Regions from separate parts of the Thiomonas sp. X19 genome, predicted to be linked through region 1. Evidence: predicted binding sites of a transcription regulator. Region 1 holds the regulator's gene; the other holds the start of a gene.
What was found. Region 1 encodes LexA, which represses DNA repair genes until DNA is damaged. Its sites were predicted from a motif close to ACTGTATNNNNATACAGT; they were not measured.

Region 1 (10,244 bases):
CACGCAGGTGAGCTGGTCGCCGATGGCGCGGTGGATCAGCGCCGCGGCCACGCTGGAATCGACCCCGCCGGAGAGCCCAAGGATGATCTCCTCCTCGCCAACCTGCTCGCGGATGCGGGCCACGGCTTCGGCGATGTAGTCACCCATGATCCAGTCACCCCTGCAGCCGCAAATCCCGCGCACGAAGCGCGTGAGGATGGCCTTGCCCTGCACGGTGTGCGTCACCTCGGGATGAAACTGCACGGCGTAGTAGCCGCGCGCCTCGTCGGCCATGCCGGCAATCGGGCAGCTTGGCGTGGACGCCATCAGTTTGAAACCTGGTGGCAGCGCCGTGACCTTGTCGCCATGGCTCATCCAGACCTTGAGCATGCCGTGGCCTTCGGGCGTGCTGAAATCTTCGATGCCATCGAACAAACGGGCATGGCCATGCGCCCGTACCTCGGCGTAGCCGAACTCACGGTGGACAGAGGCCTCGACCTGTCCACCCAACTGTTCGGTCATCGTGAACATGCCGTAGCAAATACCTAGCACCGGCACGCCCACCTCCCAAACCGCCTGCGGTGCGCGCAGCTCGTGGTCCTCATAGGTGCTGGCGTGGCTGCCTGAGAGGATGATGCCCTTGAGCCCCTTTTGCGCCATCTCGCGGATGAAGGCGTCGCCCACATCGTTCGGGTGGATTTCGCAGTACACATGCGCTTCGCGCACGCGGCGGGCAATAAGCTGAGTCACCTGGGAACCGAAGTCCAGGATCAGGATGGTGTCGTGCATGAAGGCGGGTTCAAGTGCAATGAGGCCATGGCGGAATGGCGATCGCCGCCACTCCGCCCCTGTGTCAATCGACGTGGTAGTTGGGTGCTTCCTTCGTGATCTGCACGTCGTGGACATGGCTTTCGCGCATGCCGGCCGAGGTGATTTCGACGAACTGCGCCTGCCCGCGCATGGCGTCGATGCTGGCGCAGCCGCAATAGCCCAGGGACGAGCGCACGCCGCCGACCAACTGATAGAGGATGGCGGCAAGCGAGCCTTTGTAAGGCACCCGGCCTTCGATGCCCTCGGGCACGAATTTCTCGGCTCCCGCAGCGGCCGAAGCATGGGTGCCGTCCTGGAAGTAGCGGTCGGCCGACCCGGCGTTCATCGCGCCGATGGAACCCATGCCGCGGTAGGTCTTGTAGGAGCGACCCTGGAACAAAATCACTTCGCCCGGCGCCTCTTCGGTCCCGGCGAACATGCTGCCCATCATCACCGTATGCGCGCCGGCGGCAATGGCCTTGGAGATGTCGCCCGAATAACGCACCCCGCCGTCGGCCACCAGCGGCACGCCGCTGCCGGCCAGCGCCTGCGCCACATTGGCAATGGCCGTGATCTGCGGCACACCGACGCCGGCAACGATACGGGTGGTGCAGATGGAGCCTGGCCCGATGCCGACCTTGACGCCGTCCGCCCCCACATCGGCCAGCGCCCGCGCCGCCTCGGCCGTGGCGATGTTGCCGCCGATCACGTCCACATCCGGGTAGTGCTGCTTGACCCAGCGCACGCGGTCGATCACGCCCTGGCTGTGGCCGTGCGCGGTGTCCACCACGATCACGTCCACCCCGGCGCGCACCAAAGCCTCCACGCGCTCCTCGGTGCCGTCGCCCACACCCACGGCAGCGCCGACGCGCAGCTTGCCTTGCGGGTCGCGCGCCGCGTTGGGACGTTCGGTGGCTTTCTGGATGTCTTTCACCGTCATCAAGCCGCGCAGCTCGTAGGCGTCGTTGATCACCAGCACGCGTTCCAGCCGGTACCTGTGCATCAGCGCCTTGGCTTCGTCCACCGTGGCGCCTTCACGCACCGTGACCAGCCGCTCGCGTGGGGTCATGATGTCGCGCACAGGCGAGTCGAACCGCGTCTCGAAACGCAAATCGCGGTTGGTGACGATGCCCACCACCTTGCCGTTCTCGATCACCGGAAAACCCGAAATGCCATGCTGGCGTGACAGGTTGACCACGTCGCTGATCTTGACGCTCGGCGAAATGGTGATCGGATCCTTCAGCACTCCGGATTCGTAGCGCTTGACACGCGCCACCTCCGTGGCCTGCGCCTTGGGTGTGAGGTTTTTGTGGATGATGCCGATACCGCCTTCCTGGGCCATGGCAATGGCCAACTTGGACTCGGTCACCGTGTCCATCGCCGCCGAAATCAGCGGAATGTTCAGGCGCACGCGGCGTGTGAGCTGGGTGGAAAGGCTGGTGTCTTTGGGTAGAACTTGAGAATAAGCCGGGACCAGTAACACGTCGTCAAAGGTCAACGCTTTTCCGAGCAGGCGCATAAATCCTCCAGGCGCAAAAGGCGATGATAAAAGACCGCGCGCTCTCGCACTCGGGCGCACAGGTGCGGCATGCCCGCAACACCTGCCCGAATGTGAGGCTGCAAGCCATGAAAACAGGGCTTTGCGGCGGGCAAATGGCTTAAGCTTTTGCACAAACATGGAGCCATGAATGCCCGCAGTCGCCTCCGTCCGCACCCCAAGCCGCTTGCTGCATGCTGGCGCCGTGCCTGCCGCCTTGTTCGCTGTGGCCAGCCTTTTCATGGTCCAGTCCGCCATGGCTCAATGGAAATGGATTTCCCCCGCCGGCGTGGTGCAGTACAGCGACCTGCCGCCGCCGCCGAATATTCCACTCAAAAACATCCTGGCCAAACCGGCCGCCGCTTCCATGCGGACACATGCGCCGGCGGCAACGACGGCTTCTGGCCCTGCATCCGCCTCGGCGCCAGCGGCGAAGGACACAGCGCAGTCTCAAGCGCAAACCCAAGCCACGCGCGAGCTGCAGCAAAAGCTGGAGCAAGACAAGCGCGCCAAGGAAGCGGCGCAACGTTTGCAACAAGAGGTTGGCGCACAAGCCAGGCAGGCCAACTGCCAACAGGCGCAGCGCCAGTTGCAGACGCTCGACAGTGGCGTGCGCCTGGCCGAGATGGACGCGCAGGGTAACCGCGCCTTTCTCACCGACGCCCAACGTACCGCGCAGCGCCAGCAGGCCATGGCTGCGGTTGCGAACTACTGCCGCTGAGAGCGCCATGACGCCCGCTCGCTTGCCGCCGGAGCGAGCAGCATCGGTTGTTTTTATCTTGGCCCGCCGCCTGTTTCAGCGCGCATCTTGGGCGGTGATTCAGCCTGTTGCAGCAGCCAGTTCCAGCATCAGGCGGATGCGAATCTTGATGGCGTTCAAGCCGTCGAAGTCACCTCCAGACAAAGCTCCCACGCGCGAGGCGTAAGCCACCCTGATGCCGGCTGCCTCGGCCTCGTCGAGGGCAGTTTGCAGCTGCTCATGCACCGTGCCGCTGCCCGTTCCCAGCACCACCAAACCCGCCAGCTTGTGGCTTGGATCGCCGCTTTGCGATGCCTGCATCAAGGCCCGCACCACCGCGCCGTCTGCGCCCGCATGGCTATGCACCAACTCCACGCGGGGCCAGCTTCCCCTTGGGGGTTGCCATGGTGTCTGCGGCAACGGGCCTGGCGGTTGCGACGGCAGCTGGCGCGTGATCTGCACGCCCTGCACGCCGACGAAACCGAGCGGGCCGCGTTCGCCGGACGAGAACGCATCCACCGCCGTCGGCTGTGCTTTGCTCACATCGCAAGCGCTATGAATGCGCCCATGCAGCACGCAGACCACGCCAAGCCCTCGTGCCTGCAGGCACGCGGCGACTTGCACCGCGTCGTACAGATTGCGCGGCCCGTCGGCCGAGAGCGCCGTGGCGGGCCGCATCGCTGCGGTCAAGACCACAGGCTTGCCAGCCGGCAGCACGCAATGCAGGAAGTAGGCGGTTTCCTCCAGCGTGTCGCTGCCATGGGTGACGACGCAGCCGGCCACGTCACCCTGCTGCAACCCGTCGCGGATGCGGCCGGCGAGTTGCACCCAGACGGCAGCGCCCATGTCCTTGCTGTCGATGCTCGCGATTTGCTCGGCCTGCAAGTTCGCAAGTTGCTCGATGCCGGGTGCGGCAGCAACAAGAGCGGCGATATCGAGCGCGCCGGCCCGGTAGCCAGCCTGTGCCGGATGCGCCGTGGAGACCCCGGCGATGGTGCCTCCGGTACCGAGCACGAGAACTTTGGGCAGGGAAATATCGATTTTTGATTGCATGCGATGATGATCTGGATAAAAATACAGGCTGTTGATGATGACAGTATCCGGCTTAATATTCTGGCCCAGCCTCGAAGCCCAGCCCAGGGGCAAGCACCTTGGATTGGTCCTTTGACTGGCTTGAGAGAGGAAGCACCATGCCGACACCCAGCACCAAGCTTACTGCGCGTCAGGGAGAAATCCTCACGCTCATTTCCAAGGCCATCGAGCGCACCGGCTACCCGCCCACGCGCGCCGAAATTGCCGCCGAACTGGGCTTTCGTTCGGCCAACGCCGCGGAAGATCATCTGCACGCCCTGGCGCGCAAGGGCATGATCGAACTCTCTCCGGGTACGTCGCGCGGCATTCGGCTCACCAGCACCGCCAGGCAAACGGTGCGGCCGGCAACCTGCCGCCCGCTCGCGCGAGCCTTGCCCGGCATGGAACAACTCATGCTGCCGCTCATCGGCCGCGTGGCTGCCGGCAGCCCCATCCTGGCGCAGGAACATATCGAGCAGACCATCGGGGTCGAGGCCCAGATGTTTGCATCCCGGCCTGACTATCTGCTCAAGGTCAAAGGCATGAGCATGCAGGGCGCCGGCATTCTGGATGGCGACCTGCTGGCGGTGAAACAGACGCAGGACGTGCGCAGCGGCCAGATTGTCGTGGCGAGGTTGGGAGATGAGGTCACGGTCAAGCGCCTGCAGCGCAAATCCGGGCACATTGAACTGCTCCCCGAAAACCCGGATTTCGCGCCCATCCTGGTGCAAGCAGATCAGGTTTTCGCGATCGAGGGTCTGGCCGTCGGCCTGATTCGCAACGGCTTTTGACCCAGCCTTGAAGGCTCGCAAACAACGCTCTTGGTGGGTAGCGTCGTTCGGGGCGCTTATTCGTCAGCGGAGCCTGATCTGGGGCCCATGTGCAGCGGCTCGGCGCTGACCAGCATGCCGTCGGCGTCGGCATAGAGCCAATCGCCAGGCCGCACCGAGACGCCCTGAATCCGAACCGCGAGGTCGCGCTGACCAGCGCCCTGTTTGCGCGGCGGCATCGGCATGGTTGCCAAGGCACGTACGCCAACCGGCGCTGCGGCGATTTCGGCGACATCGCGAACACAGCCGTCGATCACCACGCCAGCCCAGCCACTCCGCGCCGCCAGCGCGGCAAGATTGCCGCCAAACAGCGCGTGCCGCATCGAGCCGCCGCCATCCACCACCAGCACCCGTGCCAGACCGGCGCCCTCCAGCGCGGCGCGAACCAGGCTGTTGTCTTCAAAACACTGCACGGTGCTGACTTGGCCGTGAAAGGACTGCAAGCGGCCAAAGTTCCTGAACTGCGGCGGCAAAACCCGAACCAAGCCCGTGGCGATCGCCTCCAAATGCTGATCGCAAAAATCGCAGGTTGAAATCAACGATTGCATGATGTTGCTCCTCATGGTTGAAAGCCCCGCTTGCAGGCTTGTCTTGGCTTCACATTGAAACTGCAAACAGTGCAGCCGCGCATGCTTGAGATCAAGCCGCTCGTCCTAAATAGGGCGGGTTGTGAACAGCTTGTCACTCGGTGGTGTATGCCGACGGCGTTATCCTTGCGCCCTGACGTTTGAACCCTGATGACTCTTTTCATGAGTTCCTTGCTGCACTGGCTCCACCCCTGGTATCCATCCTGGCCGATGGCGCTTTTCCTGCTGGGCGGTGCTGTGCTTTACCTGCGCGGCACACTCAAGCAACACACGCCCTGGTGGCGGCAAATGTGGTTCTGGCTGGGCTGGCTGCTCACGTACCAGGGGCTGCAGACCCAGTGGGACTACTACGCCGAGCATCAGTTCTTTCTGCACATGCTGCAGCAGATGGCGCTGCACGATCTCGGCCCCTTGCTGGTGATGCTTGCCTGGCCCGGGCCCACCTGGCGGGCGGGAATCCCGGCGCGCTGGCGCAGTCGTTATCTGGTGCCCCTGATGCGCACCACGCCGATGCGGGGCCTGACCGATTTCGTGCTCAACCCCTGGATTGCCGGCGCGCTGTTCTCCGGGCTGGTCGTGTTCTGGCTGGTGCCCTTCATCCATGTGGGCGTGATGCTCAACACCACGGTGTACCAGTTGATGAACTGGACCATGGTGTTCGATGGACTGTTGTTCTGGTGGCTGGTGCTCGACCCAAGGCCTGCGCCACCGGCGCATATGCGACCGGGCGGGCGCATTTTCCTGCCCATCGTCGCCATGGTCCCGCAAATGATCCTGGGCGCCGTGCTGGCGCTGACCAGTACCGACTGGTATCCCATCTACACCCTGTGCGGCCGGGCGATATCGGGCATCGACCCGTTGACGGATCAGCATCTCGGCGGCTTGATCCTGTGGATTCCGGCCTCCGGCATCAACGTCATTGCCGCCATGGTGGCCTTGCGGAACTGGATGCGATTGTCGGAACGCGGCCGCTTGCCGGAACCGTCACGCCAAGCTGCTGCACAAAACTCCCCCGATCCCCATCCCGAGCCCAGGCCCAGACCCGCGGGCTGAAGCCGATGGATTGCAGCCGCCGACATCAACAAGAGCCACCGCCTGGCCTCGGCTCAATCGGCTAGCAGCTGTTTGACGTCGTGCACGATGGACGGCACGGGAGAGAGGTCCGAGCCAATCAAGATGCCACGTCCATCCTTGCTGAAGACATAGATGGCGGCGCTGTGGTCAACCACGTAATTGCCGGACTTGTCCTTCTTGCCCAGCCGGTAGGCAACGTGGTAGCGCTTGGCCACATCCTGAATTTCCTGCGGCGTCCCCGTCAGGCCAATGGCTTGCGGACTGAATGCCTGGGTATAAGCACGCAGAATGGGGAGCGTGTCACGGACCGGGTCGACCGAGACCATCAGGATTTGCACATCCTTGCCCTGCGGTCCCAGTTCCTTGACCGCCTCGGCCAGATGCGACATGGTCAAGGGGCAAACATCCGGGCAATGGGTGTAGCCGAAATACAGGATGACCACCTTGCCTTTGTAGTCGGCGGCCGTCACCTTTTGCCCCGTGTCCGAGGTCAGGTTGAACTTCAAGTTGGCCAATACGGCGCTGACATTGTCGAGATCCCAATGCTGCTTTTGGCCGCAAGCCGCAAGTGTGGTGACCAAGGCCAGCGCACCAGCGGCCAGGAGGAGGGTTCTGCGTCGTGCATTCAAGTTCATACTGCAAGCCAAGTGGAAGTTTCGGCCATCATCGTAACCGCTTGAAACGGGGCCGAGAGGCCATATTGCTCTGCGCCTCTCGGCCCTGCACAGCCTGAAGTGGGCGGGCCTTTGCTCTGCGGATGCGGCAGCGCAGGCACATGAGAGACAGGACGCAACGCAAAAGGTTCCGATTACCGGGCGTGGCCTTGCGCGCCGGCAAGGCCACGCCCGAAGGCTTCAATGCACGGTGCGCTCGAACACGATCTGGCCGTCGCGCACGTCCACCGGCACCACCGACTTCGGTCCGAAGCCGCCTTCCAGGATGCGTCTGGACAGCGGATTCTCGATCCGGCTCTGAATCGCGCGCTTCAGGGGCCGCGCACCGAACACCGGGTCGTAGCCAGCCTTGGCAATTTCGGCGATCGCCGCGGCCGACACCTCCAGCTTGATGTCCATCTGCGCCAAGCGGCTTTCCAGCGACTTGAGCTGAATGCGCGCAATGCCTTCGATCTGCACCTGGCTCAGCGCGTGGAACACCACCACCTCGTCGATGCGGTTGAGGAACTCTGGGCGGAAGTGCTGCTTCACCTCGACCCAAACGGCATCACGAATCTCCTCCTGCGGTTGCCCGGCCATGGCCATGATGTGCTGCGAGCCCAGATTCGAGGTCATGACGATGACCGTGTTCTTGAAGTCCACGGTGCGGCCCTGACCGTCCGTCAGGCGGCCGTCGTCGAGCACCTGCAGCAGCACGTTGAACACGTCCGGGTGCGCCTTTTCCACCTCGTCGAGCAGGATCACGCTGTAGGGCTTGCGCCGCACCGCCTCGGTCAGATAGCCGCCCTCCTCATAGCCGACATAGCCCGGCGGCGCGCCAATCAAGCGCGCAACCGAATGCTTCTCCATGAATTCGCTCATGTCGATGCGAATGAGGTGGTCCTGGCTGTCGAACAGAAACTCGGCCAGGGCCTTGCACAGTTCGGTCTTGCCGACACCGGTGGGGCCGAGAAAGAGGAAGGAGCCGTATGGCCGGTTCGGGTCCGACAGGCCTGCGCGCGACCGACGAATGGCGTCGGACACAGCGCGAATCGCCTGATCCTGCCCCACCACCCGCTGGTGCAATTTGTCTTCCATCTGCAGCAGCTTGTCGCGCTCGCCTTGCAGCAACTTGGACAGGGGAATGCCGGTCATGCGGCTGACCACTTCGGCAATTTCCTCCGCCCCCACCTGGGTGCGCAGCAGGCGCGGCGTGGCTTTCCCGCCCCTGGCATGGCCCGCCGATTCCTGGGCCTGGGCGTCTTTCAACTGGCGCTCCAGTTCGGGCAGGCGGCCATATTGCAGTTCGGCCACCTTGTTGAAATCGCCCTTGCGCGTCAGCTCCTCGATCTGGAAGCGCATCGCGTCGATCTGCTCCTTCACCTGCGCCGAACCCTGCACCGCAGCCTTCTCGGCTTTCCAGATTTCTTCGAGGTCGGAATACTCCTTTTGCAGCTTGGCGATTTCGTCTTCGATCAGGCCGAAGCGCTTTTGCGAGGCTTCGTCCTTTTCCTTGCGTACCGCTTCGCGCTCGATCTTGAGCTGGATGATGCGGCGGTCCAGCCGGTCCATCACCTCGGGCTTGGAGTCGATTTCCATCTTGATGCGCGAGCCGGCCTCGTCGATCAGATCGATGGCTTTGTCGGGCAGAAAGCGGTCGGTGATGTAGCGGTGGCTCAGCTCCGCCGCGGCGACGATGGCCGGGTCGGTGATGTCCACGCCGTGGTGCAGTTCATAGCGCTCCTGCAGTCCGCGCAGGATGGCGATGGTCGCCTCCACCGTGGGCTCGTCCACGAGCACTTTCTGGAAGCGGCGCTCCAGGGCGGCGTCTTTCTCAATGTATTTGCGGTACTCGTCCAAGGTGGTGGCGCCAATGCAATGCAGCTCGCCGCGCGCCAAGGCGGGTTTCAGCATATTGCCCGCATCCATCGCGCCTTCGGCCTTGCCGGCGCCGACCACGGTGTGAATTTCGTCGATGAACAGAATCACCCGGCCCTCTTCGGCCGCCACTTCCTTCAGCACGGCCTTCAGCCGCTCCTCGAACTCGCCACGAAACTTGGCGCCCGCCAGCAAGCCGGCCATGTCCAGCACCAGCACACGCTTGTTCTTCAGCGTCTCCGGCACCTCGCCGTTGACGATGCGCTGCGCTAGGCCCTCGACAATGGCCGTCTTGCCCACGCCGGGCTCGCCGATCAGCACCGGGTTGTTCTTGGTGCGCCGCTGCAAGACCTGGATGGTGCGGCGGATTTCGTCGTCGCGGCCGATCACCGGGTCGAGCTTGCCGGCGCGGGCGCGCTCGGTCAGGTCGAGGGTGTATTTGTTCAAGGCCTCGCGCTGCTGCTCGGCGTCGGCGCTGTTCACGCTCTGGCCGCCGCGCACGGCGTCAATCGCCGTCTCCAGCGATTTGCGCGTCAGCCCGACCTCGCGCGCCAGCCGGCCGGCGTCGCCCTTGTCGTCGGCCACGGCCAGCAGGAACAATTCGCTGGAAATGAACTGGTCGCCGCGCTTGCCGGCCTCTTTTTCCGTGAGGTTTAGCAGATTGTTCAACTCGCGGCTGATCTGGATATTCCCCTCGTTGCCCTGCACCTGCGGCAGTCGGCCAATTGCCGCCTGCGCCGCAGTGGCCAAGCCTTGTACGTGGACTCCGGCACGCGCCAGCAAGGCCTTGGGGCCATCCTGCCGCAGCATGGCCGCCAGCAGATGAACGGGCTCGATATAGGGATTGTCCTGCGCCACGGCCAAAGACTGAGCCTCGCTCAAGGCTTCCTGGAATTGGGTGGTGAGTTTTTCGAATCGCATGGGTCACTCCATTTTGACTACCACAGGAGATGCGGCTGGATACTTGCATTTTCAAGTCGAAGTCATCGTCTGATCTTGATCTGGATGAAACCCCGTCTGCGGTTTACACGTCATACTGCGCTTGTCAGGTATTGCCGCGGCGCGCGCCATTCCGACGCAACTCGC
Region 2 (10,244 bases), 580 kb from region 1:
CTTTGCAGGGCCCGACATCGCCCGGCGCTACGCCGCCATTTTGCGCATTTTCGGTCCAAGGGTCGTGTACCAATTTCGCCCAGGGCGGCTCCATGGTCAGCAACCCGAATGGCATCGGCCATAGCACCGGCGCGCTCACCATTCCCGTGACCCAGCAGGTGCAGAACTATCTCACCCAGTTCAGTACGTTCACCAGTGGCCAACTCATTACCGTGCTTGCCGGCAACAACGACATTTTCACCGCGCTGGGCAATGTGAGCACGCAGGTGACCCAGGCTGTGACGCAAGCCGCGACCCAGGCGGCGCAGGCCGGTACTCCGCTGACACCGGCCCAGATCGCCACAGTGCAGCAGCAGGCGACTTCGCAAGCTGTGGCGGTGGCACAAGCCACCGTGGGTGCGGCAGCCGATCAACTGGCTGGCGTGGTGCAAAACATCATCGCCAAGGGCGGGCAGTACGTCTTGGTCTACACCTTGCCCGATTCCTCCGTCACACCATTCGGCCGCGGCCTGCCTTACACCGGCGCATCACCACCCGCCGCTCCCCCCGCCGGCTATGTGTGCAACAACCAGGACCCAACCCAGCCCTGCTATTTGTTGTCCAACCTCGTGCAGGTGTTCAACCAGCGCTTGACGAATGACTTGCAGGGCCAGCCGGTGAAGATGCTCGATGGCTTCGCCTTGCTGAATCAGGAAATGGCCGATCCTTCCCAGTTTGGCTTCACCAACACCACCACGCCCTGGTGCAATCCGGCGACCACCAGTTCCCTGTTGTGCAACGTGAACACACCCTTCACTGCCGCCGGCGCCACCAGCGCCAATCTGAGTACTTGGCTATTCGCCGATTCGGTTCACCCCACACCCGCCGGTTATCAGGTCATCGCCAACGCAACTTTGCAGGCGATGAAGGGTTTCGGCTGGGCGCAATGACCACACGACAAGGAGATCTCACATGACAACTTTTCTGCGTCAATCATCCTGGTCGCTGGCTCCGGTTGCGGCCGCTCTGACGCTGGCCGCGGTTTTTGCCGCACCCAGCGCCCATGCGGATTCGGCCACGCCCAATACCGTGTTCGTCGGCCTGGCCTATCTGCAAAATCATTCCAGCTCGGCGGACTTGAGCGGCTACAACACGCCGCCCGGCTTGAACCTGAACGTTGGCAATGCCACGACGCTCGGCTTGACCTTTGTCCGCGACCTGCCGGGGCCCTGGAGCTTCGAGTTGGTGCTGGGCTATCCGCCCCGGGTGCGAACCGACGCCATGGGCGCCAACTGGGCCAAGGTCGGCGTCAAACCCGGAGTGGGCATCACCGATGTCGACGTCATCTCGCCCACGGCCTTCATCAACTACCACATCCTCGGCAAGCAATCGAAGTGGGATCCCTTCGTCGGTCTGGGCATCAACTACACGCGCTTCACCAACACCAAGGCGCTCAGTTCGCTCACCGACCATCTCGGCCCCACCCAGATCAGTCTGTCGGACTCCTGGGGCGCAGCAGCGCATGTCGGGCTGATCTATCACATCGACCCGCGCTGGTCGGTGGTCGGAACAGTGGCCGTCGCCGATGTGCAGAGCGATCTGACGTCCACGTCCTATTCGCCGATCAATCCCAGTCTCATCACCTCGCAGGCCAAGACGCACATCAACTTCCATCCCATCGTCTACACCGTGGCAGTGGGCTACAGCTTCTGAGTCAGTTGTGCAGGTGCCTGTTCAAAAGGGGCGCAAGCCCCTTTTTTCTTGGGCTCGGTGCGTGTGTTCGGCTGTTTTTATATACAGGTGTGATAAATTCTGATCCATCGTGAAACAATCGGGGCAGGACAAATGGAACAGGGCAAAACCATGGTGAGCGCGGAAAAGGCCAAGGCACTGGCTGCCGCGCTGTCACAGATTGAAAAACAGTTCGGCAAGGGTTCCATCATGCGCCTGGGCGAGGGCGAGGTGGTGGAGGACATCCAGGTCGTGTCCACCGGCTCGCTGGGGCTCGACATCGCCCTCGGTGTGGGCGGCCTGCCGCGCGGCCGGGTGGTGGAAATCTACGGCCCCGAATCCTCAGGCAAGACCACGCTGACGCTGCAGGTCATTGCCCAGATGCAAAAGCTCGGCGGCGTTTGCGCCTTCATCGACGCGGAACATGCGCTGGACTCGCAATACGCCCAGAAGCTGGGCGTCAACCTGCAAGACCTGCTGATCTCCCAGCCCGACACCGGCGAGCAGGCGCTGGAAATCGTCGATGCGCTGGTGCGCTCCGGTTCGGTCGACCTGGTCGTGGTCGACTCGGTCGCCGCGCTCACGCCCAAGGCTGAAATCGAAGGGGAAATGGGCGATTCGCTGCCGGGGCTGCAAGCGCGGCTGATGAGCCAGGCGCTGCGCAAGCTCACCGGCAGCATCAAGCGCACCAACACCATGGTGATCTTCATCAACCAGATCCGCATGAAAATCGGCGTCATGTTCGGCAATCCCGAAACCACCACCGGTGGCAACGCGCTCAAGTTCTACGCCTCGGTGCGCCTGGACATCCGCCGCATCGGCGCCATCAAGAAAGGCGAGGAAGTCATCGGCTCCGAGACCAAGGTCAAGGTGGTGAAGAACAAGGTGGCGCCGCCGTTCAAGCAGGCCGAATTCGACATTCTGTATGGCGAGGGCATTTCGCGCGAAGGCGAAATCATCGACCTCGGCGTGAACGCCAAGATCGTCGATAAATCCGGTGCCTGGTATGCCTACAAAGGTGAAAAAATCGGTCAGGGCAAGGACAATGCCCGCGAGTTCCTGAAAGAGAACCCGGCCATCGCCACTGAAATCGAAAACGCCGTGCGCGAACAACTCGGCGTGCCCGGCCTGCAAGCTGCCGCAGTTTCAGTGGACGCGTGAGCGGCAGGCACGTCCCCAAGCAAACCGCCGGGTCGTCCCAAGGTTCGCGATCCCCGTCGGGGTGCGGGGTGGCGCAAGACGAACCCCCTGGGGGAACCAGCAGTCTCAAGGCGCGGGCCTTGAGACTGCTGACCATGCGCGAGCACAGCCGTGCCGAGCTTGAACGCAAACTCTCGCGCACCCGCAAGGCGGGCGACCTTCCGCCCGATCGGGCGGAGCTCGCTGCCATGCTGGATGAGCTACAGACGCTTGGCCTGCTCGACGAGCAGCGTTTCGCCGAATCCCTGGTGCGCAGGCGATCGGTCAAGTACGGCAGCCAGCGCATCGGCCAGGAACTGCGCATGCACGGGTTGGACGAGGGCACTGTGAGCGGCGCGCTTGACGCGCTCAACGCGCCCTTGCAGGACGATCTGGCGCGGGCGTTGCGCATTCTGCGCAAGCGCCATCCCGAGCCTGTGAGCAGCCCCCAGGAGCATGCGCGGCAGCAGCGTTTCCTGGCTGCGCGTGGCTTCCCGCACGATGTGATACGGCAGGCGATGAAGCTGCATGCCGCGACGCACCGAAAGGGCGCCATGGACGACGCCCCGGACTCTGACCCGCATGAAGACCCGCAGGAGCATCCTGACGACACTCCACCGCCCGACGCTGCCGATTGAATGGGCGGCATCCCCGCCGTATGCACTGCTAAACTTAAATTTTTGCGCTGCATCAATTCCCGTGTCACCGACCGAAAACCAGAACAAAGCGCCGCCTCTAGCCACGTCAGCTCCCGCTGAGGGCCTCGCGCATGTCGCACGCTCGACCTCCCGCCGCCTGGTGCAAACGCGGTCCATCAGCCTGCAGGTTTATGCCCGTGACGATGGTCTGTGGGACATCGAGGCCGAGTTGATCGACACCAAAACGCGCGATTTCGAGCTGACTGCCGGCCTGCGCCGCGCCGGGCAGCCCATTCACCACATGCGGCTGACCTTGACCATCGACATCGCGTTTCACATCGTCGACGCCGACGCGCATACCTTGGCCGCGCCCTATCCCGGCTACTGCGAAGACTATGGCGACGCCTACCGCAGTCTCATCGGCCTGAACCTGATGCATGGCTTCTCGCCTGCGGTCAGGCAACGCTTGCACGGGGCTCTGGGCTGCACCCACATCACCGAACTCACCCGCGTCCTGCCCACGGCCGCCATCCAGGCGTTTGCCGGCGAAGTGGTGCGCCCGGAAGCCAGCGAGGGCAAGCAGCCCTTCCAACTCGACCGCTGTCACGCGCTCCGCCTGGACGGCCCCGCCGTGCTGCGCTATTACCCCCGCTGGGCCAGGCCTGCGGCGCACAATTCCGACAGCAGCGTGAGCGCCGGCGGTGCTTCGCGATCCGGCTGACGACACGCATTCCAATCCACCTGAAGCGCCTGTTCAACTCCACCCTAACCTGCCAGAGGCCTCCGAACATGAAGATTCACGAATACCAGGGCAAACAGATCTTGCGCGAATGCGGGGTGTCCGTGCCACGCGGCGCGCCCGCGTACACGGTGGATGAGGCCGTGCATGCGGCGCAGCAACTCGGCGGGCCGGTGTGGGTGGTCAAGGCGCAGATCCACGCCGGCGGGCGCGGCAAGGGCGGGGGCGTGAAGCTGGCGCGCTCGGTGGAGGAGGTGCGCACCCTGGCCGGGCAGATGCTTGGCATGCAACTCATCACCCACCAGACCGGGCCTGCGGGCCAGACCGTGCGGCGGCTGCTGATCGAAGAAGGCGCCGACATCCGCCAGGAGTACTACGCCGGGCTGGTGATCGACCGCGCGGCGCAATGCGTGGTGGTGATGGCCTCCAGCGAGGGCGGCATGGACGTCGAAGACGTCGCCGCCCACAGCCCCGAGAAGATCCACAAGGTGTGGGTCGATCCGCTCACCGGCCTGCAAGACGCCGACGCGCTGGCCCTGTGCGCCAAGATCGGCCTGCCCGAAGCCAGCCGGGCCCAAGGCGCCGCCGCCCTGCAAGGGCTGTACCGCGCCTTCTGGGACAACGACGCCTCGCTGGCCGAGATCAACCCCCTCATCGTGCAAGGCGACGGCAGCGTCAAGGCCCTGGACGCCAAGTTCAACATCGACGACAACGCCCTGTTCCGCCACCCCGAGCTGCAAGCCCTGCGCGACCTCGACGAAGAAGACCCCGCAGAGATCGAAGCCTCCAAGCACGAGTTGTCCTACATCCAGCTCGACGGCAACATCGCCTGCCTGGTCAACGGCGCCGGCCTGGCCATGGCCACCATGGACACCATCAAGCTGTTCGGCGGCGAGCCGGCCAACTTCCTCGACGTCGGCGGCGGCGCCACGGCCGAGAAAGTCACCGCCGCGTTCAAGATCATGCTGCACAACCCGCATGTCAAAGCCATCCTGGTGAACATCTTCGGCGGCATCATGCGCTGCGACACCATCGCCGAAGGGCTGATTGCCGCCAGCCAGGCCGTGGCGCTCAAGGTGCCGCTGGTGGTGCGCATGAAGGGCACCAACGAGGACATCGGCAAGCAGATGCTGGCCGAGTCCGGCCTGCCCATCATCAGCGCCGAAACCCTGGCCGAAGCCGCCCAGAAGGTCGTCGCCGCGGCGGCCTGAGCCCACACCCCTTTCCGGAGCCTTTCTCCATCCTTTCTGCACGTCCAAAGCGCAGGGCCGCCCCAAGCTTTGGACGCCCATTCAATCCGGGGCCAAGTATCGCGGGAGCGCAGCGACCGAAACTTGGCCCCGCTCGGAGGCTTGTATGTCCATCCTCATCGACAAGAACACCAAAGTCATCACCCAAGGCATCACCGGCAAGACCGGCCAGTTCCACACCCGCATGTGCCGCGACTACGCCCACGGCCGCGCCGCCTTCGTCGCCGGGGTCAACCCGAAGAAGGCCGGGGAGGACTTCGAGGGCATTCCCATCCACGCCAGCGTGGCCGAGGCCCGCGCGGCCACCGGAGCCACCGTCTCCGTCATCTACGTGCCGCCCCCCGGCGCGGCCGCGGCGATCTGGGAAGCCGTCGAGGCCGACCTCGATCTGGTCATCTGCATCACCGAGGGCATTCCGGTGCGCGACATGATGGAAGTACGCGCCAGGATGCGCGCCAAGGAGGCCGGCGGCGGCAAGCGCACCCTGCTGCTGGGGCCGAACTGCCCGGGGCTGATCACGCCGGATGCAATCAAGATCGGCATCATGCCCGGGCACATCCACCGCAAGGGGCGCATCGGCGTGGTGTCGCGCTCGGGCACGCTGACCTACGAGGCGGTGGGGCAGGTCACCGAGCTGGGGCTGGGGCAGAGCAGCGCGGTGGGCATCGGCGGCGACCCCATCAACGGTCTGAAGCACATCGACGTGCTCAAGCTGTTCAACGACGACCCCGACACCGATGGCGTCATCATGATCGGCGAGATCGGCGGCCCCGACGAGGCCGAGGCCGCGCTCTGGGCCAAGCAGCACATGACCAAGCCCATCGTCGGTTTCATCGCCGGCGTCACCGCGCCTGCGGGCAAGCGCATGGGCCATGCCGGCGCGCTCATCGCCGGCGGCGCCGACACCGCCGAAGCCAAGCTGGACGTGATGCACGCCTGCGGCTTCACCGTCACCCGCAACCCGTCGGAAATGGGCCAACTCATCCAGAAACGGCTGGGCTGATTGGGGTTTGACGCGCGTCCCTGGCGAGGTGCGCGGTGTCGGTGCGACAGCCGCTTGGCTGGGCCGACGTCTGAATCGCGCCACAAGCCTGGCCAGCGCTGGCCGCGACGCAGCCCTGAGTCACTTGCCAGGGCACTCTCCCGCTATGCTGCAGCGTGATGCGCTTGAATGCGCATGGTGTCCCCAGCATTCGTTCGGAGCTTTGCCTTGACCCTGGAGTCCTTTCTCACCCCCGTGTTCTGGGCCGCTCTGGGCCAGATTGTCCTGATCGACATTCTGCTCGGCGGGGATAACGCCGTGGTCATCGCCCTGGCCAGCCGCAAGCTGCCGTTGCCGCAGCGGCGCAAAGCCATCGTGTGGGGCACCGCGGGCGCCATCGGCTTGCGTGTGGTGCTGATTTTTTTCGCCCTCACCTTGCTCAAGCTGCCGTTCCTCAAAATTGTCGGCGCCTTGCTGTTGCTCTGGATTGGCGTCAAGCTGATGCAGCCCGAGGATGACGAGGGCGCTCACGGCGACGTGCGGTCGCCCGACAGATTATGGGCCGCCGTCAAGACGGTCATCATCGCCGACTTTGTCATGAGCCTGGACAACGTCATCGCCATTTCCGGCGCGGCGCAGAACGCCGGTTCCGACCACAGCATGGTTCTGGTGGTGTTCGGCCTGGTGCTCAGCGTGCCCATCATCGTCTGGGGCAGCCAACTGGTCATCACGCTGATGACGCGGTTCCCTATCATCATCACGCTCGGTGCCATACTGTTAGGTTGGATCGCCGGTGGCCTGGTGGTGACCGATCCGGCGACCGAGTCCTGGGTGCAGCAACAGCCCTGGGCCAAGCAGGCAACGGCCCTGGCCGGTGCTGTCGGCGCTGCCATCGTCTGGGGTGCCGGACACTGGCAGCGTCGTCGGAACACCATGACTGCTCACGGTTCCTGACCATCGCCCAAACAACTCATCCAGACCCCGATCCCTATGCCAAGCCTTGCCGACAAGCCGCGCGCCCTGCAATTGGAGATGGCCAGTTGCACCGATATGGGCCGGGTGCGCGAGCACAACGAAGACGCCATCGCCTGCGACGCGGTCGCTGGCATTGCGGTGCTGGCCGACGGCATGGGGGGCTATGCGGCCGGCGAAGTTGCCAGCGGCGTGGCTGCGGCGCAGATCAATGCCGACCTGTCGCGCCTCAAGGCCGAGTACCCGCGCATCAGCGCCGTTGACTTGTCGAATGCCATGCGCGAATCCATCCGGCGCGTGAATACCCAGATCTACCGCTCCGCCAAGCAAGATCTGCGTTACTCCGGCATGGGCACGACACTGGTTGCCGTGGCCTTTACCGGCAATGTGGCGGTGCTTGGCCACGCGGGCGATTCGCGTGCCTACTTGCTGCGCCAGCAGCGCCTGACGCAGATCACCAAGGATCATTCGCTGCTGCAGGAGCAGATCGACATGGGCCTCGTTCGGGTGGGTGACGCCGGAGCGAAAGCCGTGAAGAATCTGGTGACGCGGGCTTTGGGTGTGGATTTGTCCCTGGAGCCGGAGCTCGGCATGACCCCAGTGTTGCCGGGGGATCGGATCCTGCTGTGCTCCGACGGCCTGAGCGACATGTTGTCCGACAACAGCATCCAGACCATCCTGAACGATTATGAAGATGCCGCTGAAGCTGCTGCCCTTCGCCTCGTGCAGGAGGCCAATTTGGCCGGCGGGCGCGATAATATTTCCGTCATCATCGTGACGCTGCACCAAGGTGCATGCGTTTGATCGTACAAAGACGCAAGCTTCCTCCCTGCCCAATGCGACGCCCGATGTTCCCGTGCCCTCAACTCCAACACACAAGGTAGATCGCCATGGCCAAACTGGTCATCTTTCTCGACGACAAAGTGCTCAAGGAAGTGGTTCTCAACAAGGACCGCGTCACCCTGGGGCGGCGCCCGCACAACGATGTGGTGATCGACAACCTGGCCGTGAGCGGCGAGCATGCCGTGTTGCTGCGCGAAGGCGATGGCTATGTGGTGCAGGACCTGGGCAGCACCAACGGGTCCTACATCAACGGCAAGCCGATCAAGCGTGCCGCCTTCAACGAGGGCGACTCGCTGGACATCGGCAAATACACCCTGCGCCTGCTGTCGGACTCGAAGCAATCCGCCTTTGCCGGCTCGCGGTTCGGCAACTCTCGCTTCGGCCCCACAGGCTTCACCAATTCGGGCGGGACTGGAACCAGCTTTCGCAATTCGCGCAGTGGGGTGACCACCTCCAGTTACAGCCCGACGCAACATCAGGATGGCGGCTTGCCGGCGTTCAAGATCCGCGTGGTCAGCGGTGCCGCAGCGGGCACCGAGCTAGTGCTCAGCAAGCCGCAAACCACCTTCGGCCAACATGGTGTCATGGTCGTGTCGATTCAGCGCAATCCACGTGGCTACGAGTTGTCCCAAGTCGAGGGCGAGCAGCGTGTGCGCATCAACGGCGCCGCGCTCGGCCTGGTACCTGCGGTGCTGACTTCAGGCGATGTGGTCGAACTGGCTGGCGGCACGCGCTTGCAAATTCTGCCAGCCTGAAGGCCGGTGCTTGAGCCGCTGCCACGCGGCTTGTTTCTGTTTGGGGCCTAGGCTTCGGGCAAGGATGACTGCGAGTCGTTCGCCCGCGCCCAAACAGCCGCAGGGCTGTTCGGAGCCGCACGGACTCAGCGATTCACGCGCATGAGTTTGAGCATATTCGTGCCACCCGGGGCGCCCATGGGCTCGCCGCAGGTGATGGCGTAGCTGTCGCCAATGGCTAGCGCATGATTTTTCACCAGCAGGATTTCGGCCTGCTTCAGCGCTTCGTCGCGGTCATTGGAAAACTGCATGTGCACCGGACGCACATTGCGGTAGAGCGTCATGCGGCGCACCGAGCTTACCTTGGGCGAGAGCGCGTAGATGGGCATGCGCACACGGTGGCGGCTCATCCACAGCGCGGTGGAGCCTGACTCAGTGAGCGCCACGATGGCCTTGCAGTCCAGATGGTGCGCCGTGAACAGCGCCGCCATGGCGATGGAATGGTCGATGCGCGTGAAACTCTTGTCGACGAAGTCGCGCTCGAGTTTCATTTCCTCGAAGCGCTCGGCTTCGACGCAGATGCTGGCCATGGCTTCCACCGTTTCAACCGGGTATTTGCCGGCGGCTGTTTCCGCCGAGAGCATGACCGCGTCGGTGCCGTCGAGTACGGCGTTGGCCACGTCCGACACTTCGGCGCGGGTGGGCACGGCGTTGGTGATCATGGACTCCATCATCTGCGTCGCGGTGATCACCACGCGGTCCATGTCGCGGGCCATGCGGATCATGCGTTTTTGCAGCGCCGGTACCGCGGCGTTGCCGACTTCAACCGCCAGGTCTCCGCGTGCCACCATGATGCCGTCGGACGCCTTCAGGATTTCCGCCAGCGCCGGAATGGCCTCGGCGCGCTCGATCTTGGCGATGAGCGCCGGCTTGTGGCCATGGGCCGCGCCGGCCACATTCGCCAACTGCCGCGCCAGTTCCATATCGGTGGCGCTCTTCGGGAACGACACGGCCAGATAGTCGGCCTGGAAAGCCATTGCGGTGCGGATGTCCTCCATGTCCTTGGCCGCGAGGGCCGGTGCCGACAGGCCGCCGCCCTGCTTGTTGATGCCTTTGTTGTTCGACAGCTCGCCGCCGATGACCACCGTGGTGATGATCTTCGAGCCCTCCACCGCATCGACCGCGAGCACGATCAGG

Region 2: a site for LexA is predicted at 1,763-1,780, ahead of recA (recombinase RecA). Genes of this name have one in related genera too.

The regions. Positions count from the first base shown of each region.
Region 1 is NZ_LT605203.1:3,575,224-3,585,467, forward strand. Features, by position in the region: gene guaA (glutamine-hydrolyzing GMP synthase) at 1-768, opposite strand, end outside; gene guaB (IMP dehydrogenase) at 833-2,308, opposite strand; gene THIX_RS17255 (DUF4124 domain-containing protein) at 2,478-3,047, shown strand; gene THIX_RS17260 (asparaginase) at 3,147-4,118, opposite strand; gene lexA (transcriptional repressor LexA) at 4,256-4,927, shown strand; gene rraA (ribonuclease E activity regulator RraA) at 4,984-5,514, opposite strand; gene THIX_RS17275 (cytochrome c oxidase assembly protein) at 5,716-6,606, shown strand; gene THIX_RS17280 (SCO family protein) at 6,660-7,256, opposite strand; gene clpB (ATP-dependent chaperone ClpB) at 7,482-10,079, opposite strand.
Region 2 is NZ_LT605203.1:4,154,006-4,164,249, reverse strand. Features, by position in the region: gene THIX_RS20290 (SGNH/GDSL hydrolase family protein) at 1-929, shown strand, start outside; gene THIX_RS20285 (OmpW family protein) at 952-1,692, shown strand; gene recA (recombinase RecA) at 1,825-2,871, shown strand; gene THIX_RS20275 (regulatory protein RecX) at 2,991-3,527, shown strand; gene THIX_RS20270 (DUF2889 domain-containing protein) at 3,685-4,248, shown strand; gene sucC (ADP-forming succinate--CoA ligase subunit beta) at 4,317-5,477, shown strand; gene sucD (succinate--CoA ligase subunit alpha) at 5,623-6,519, shown strand; gene THIX_RS20255 (TerC family protein) at 6,733-7,452, shown strand; gene THIX_RS20250 (Stp1/IreP family PP2C-type Ser/Thr phosphatase) at 7,489-8,274, shown strand; gene THIX_RS20245 (FHA domain-containing protein) at 8,361-9,068, shown strand; gene pyk (pyruvate kinase) at 9,194-10,244, opposite strand, start outside.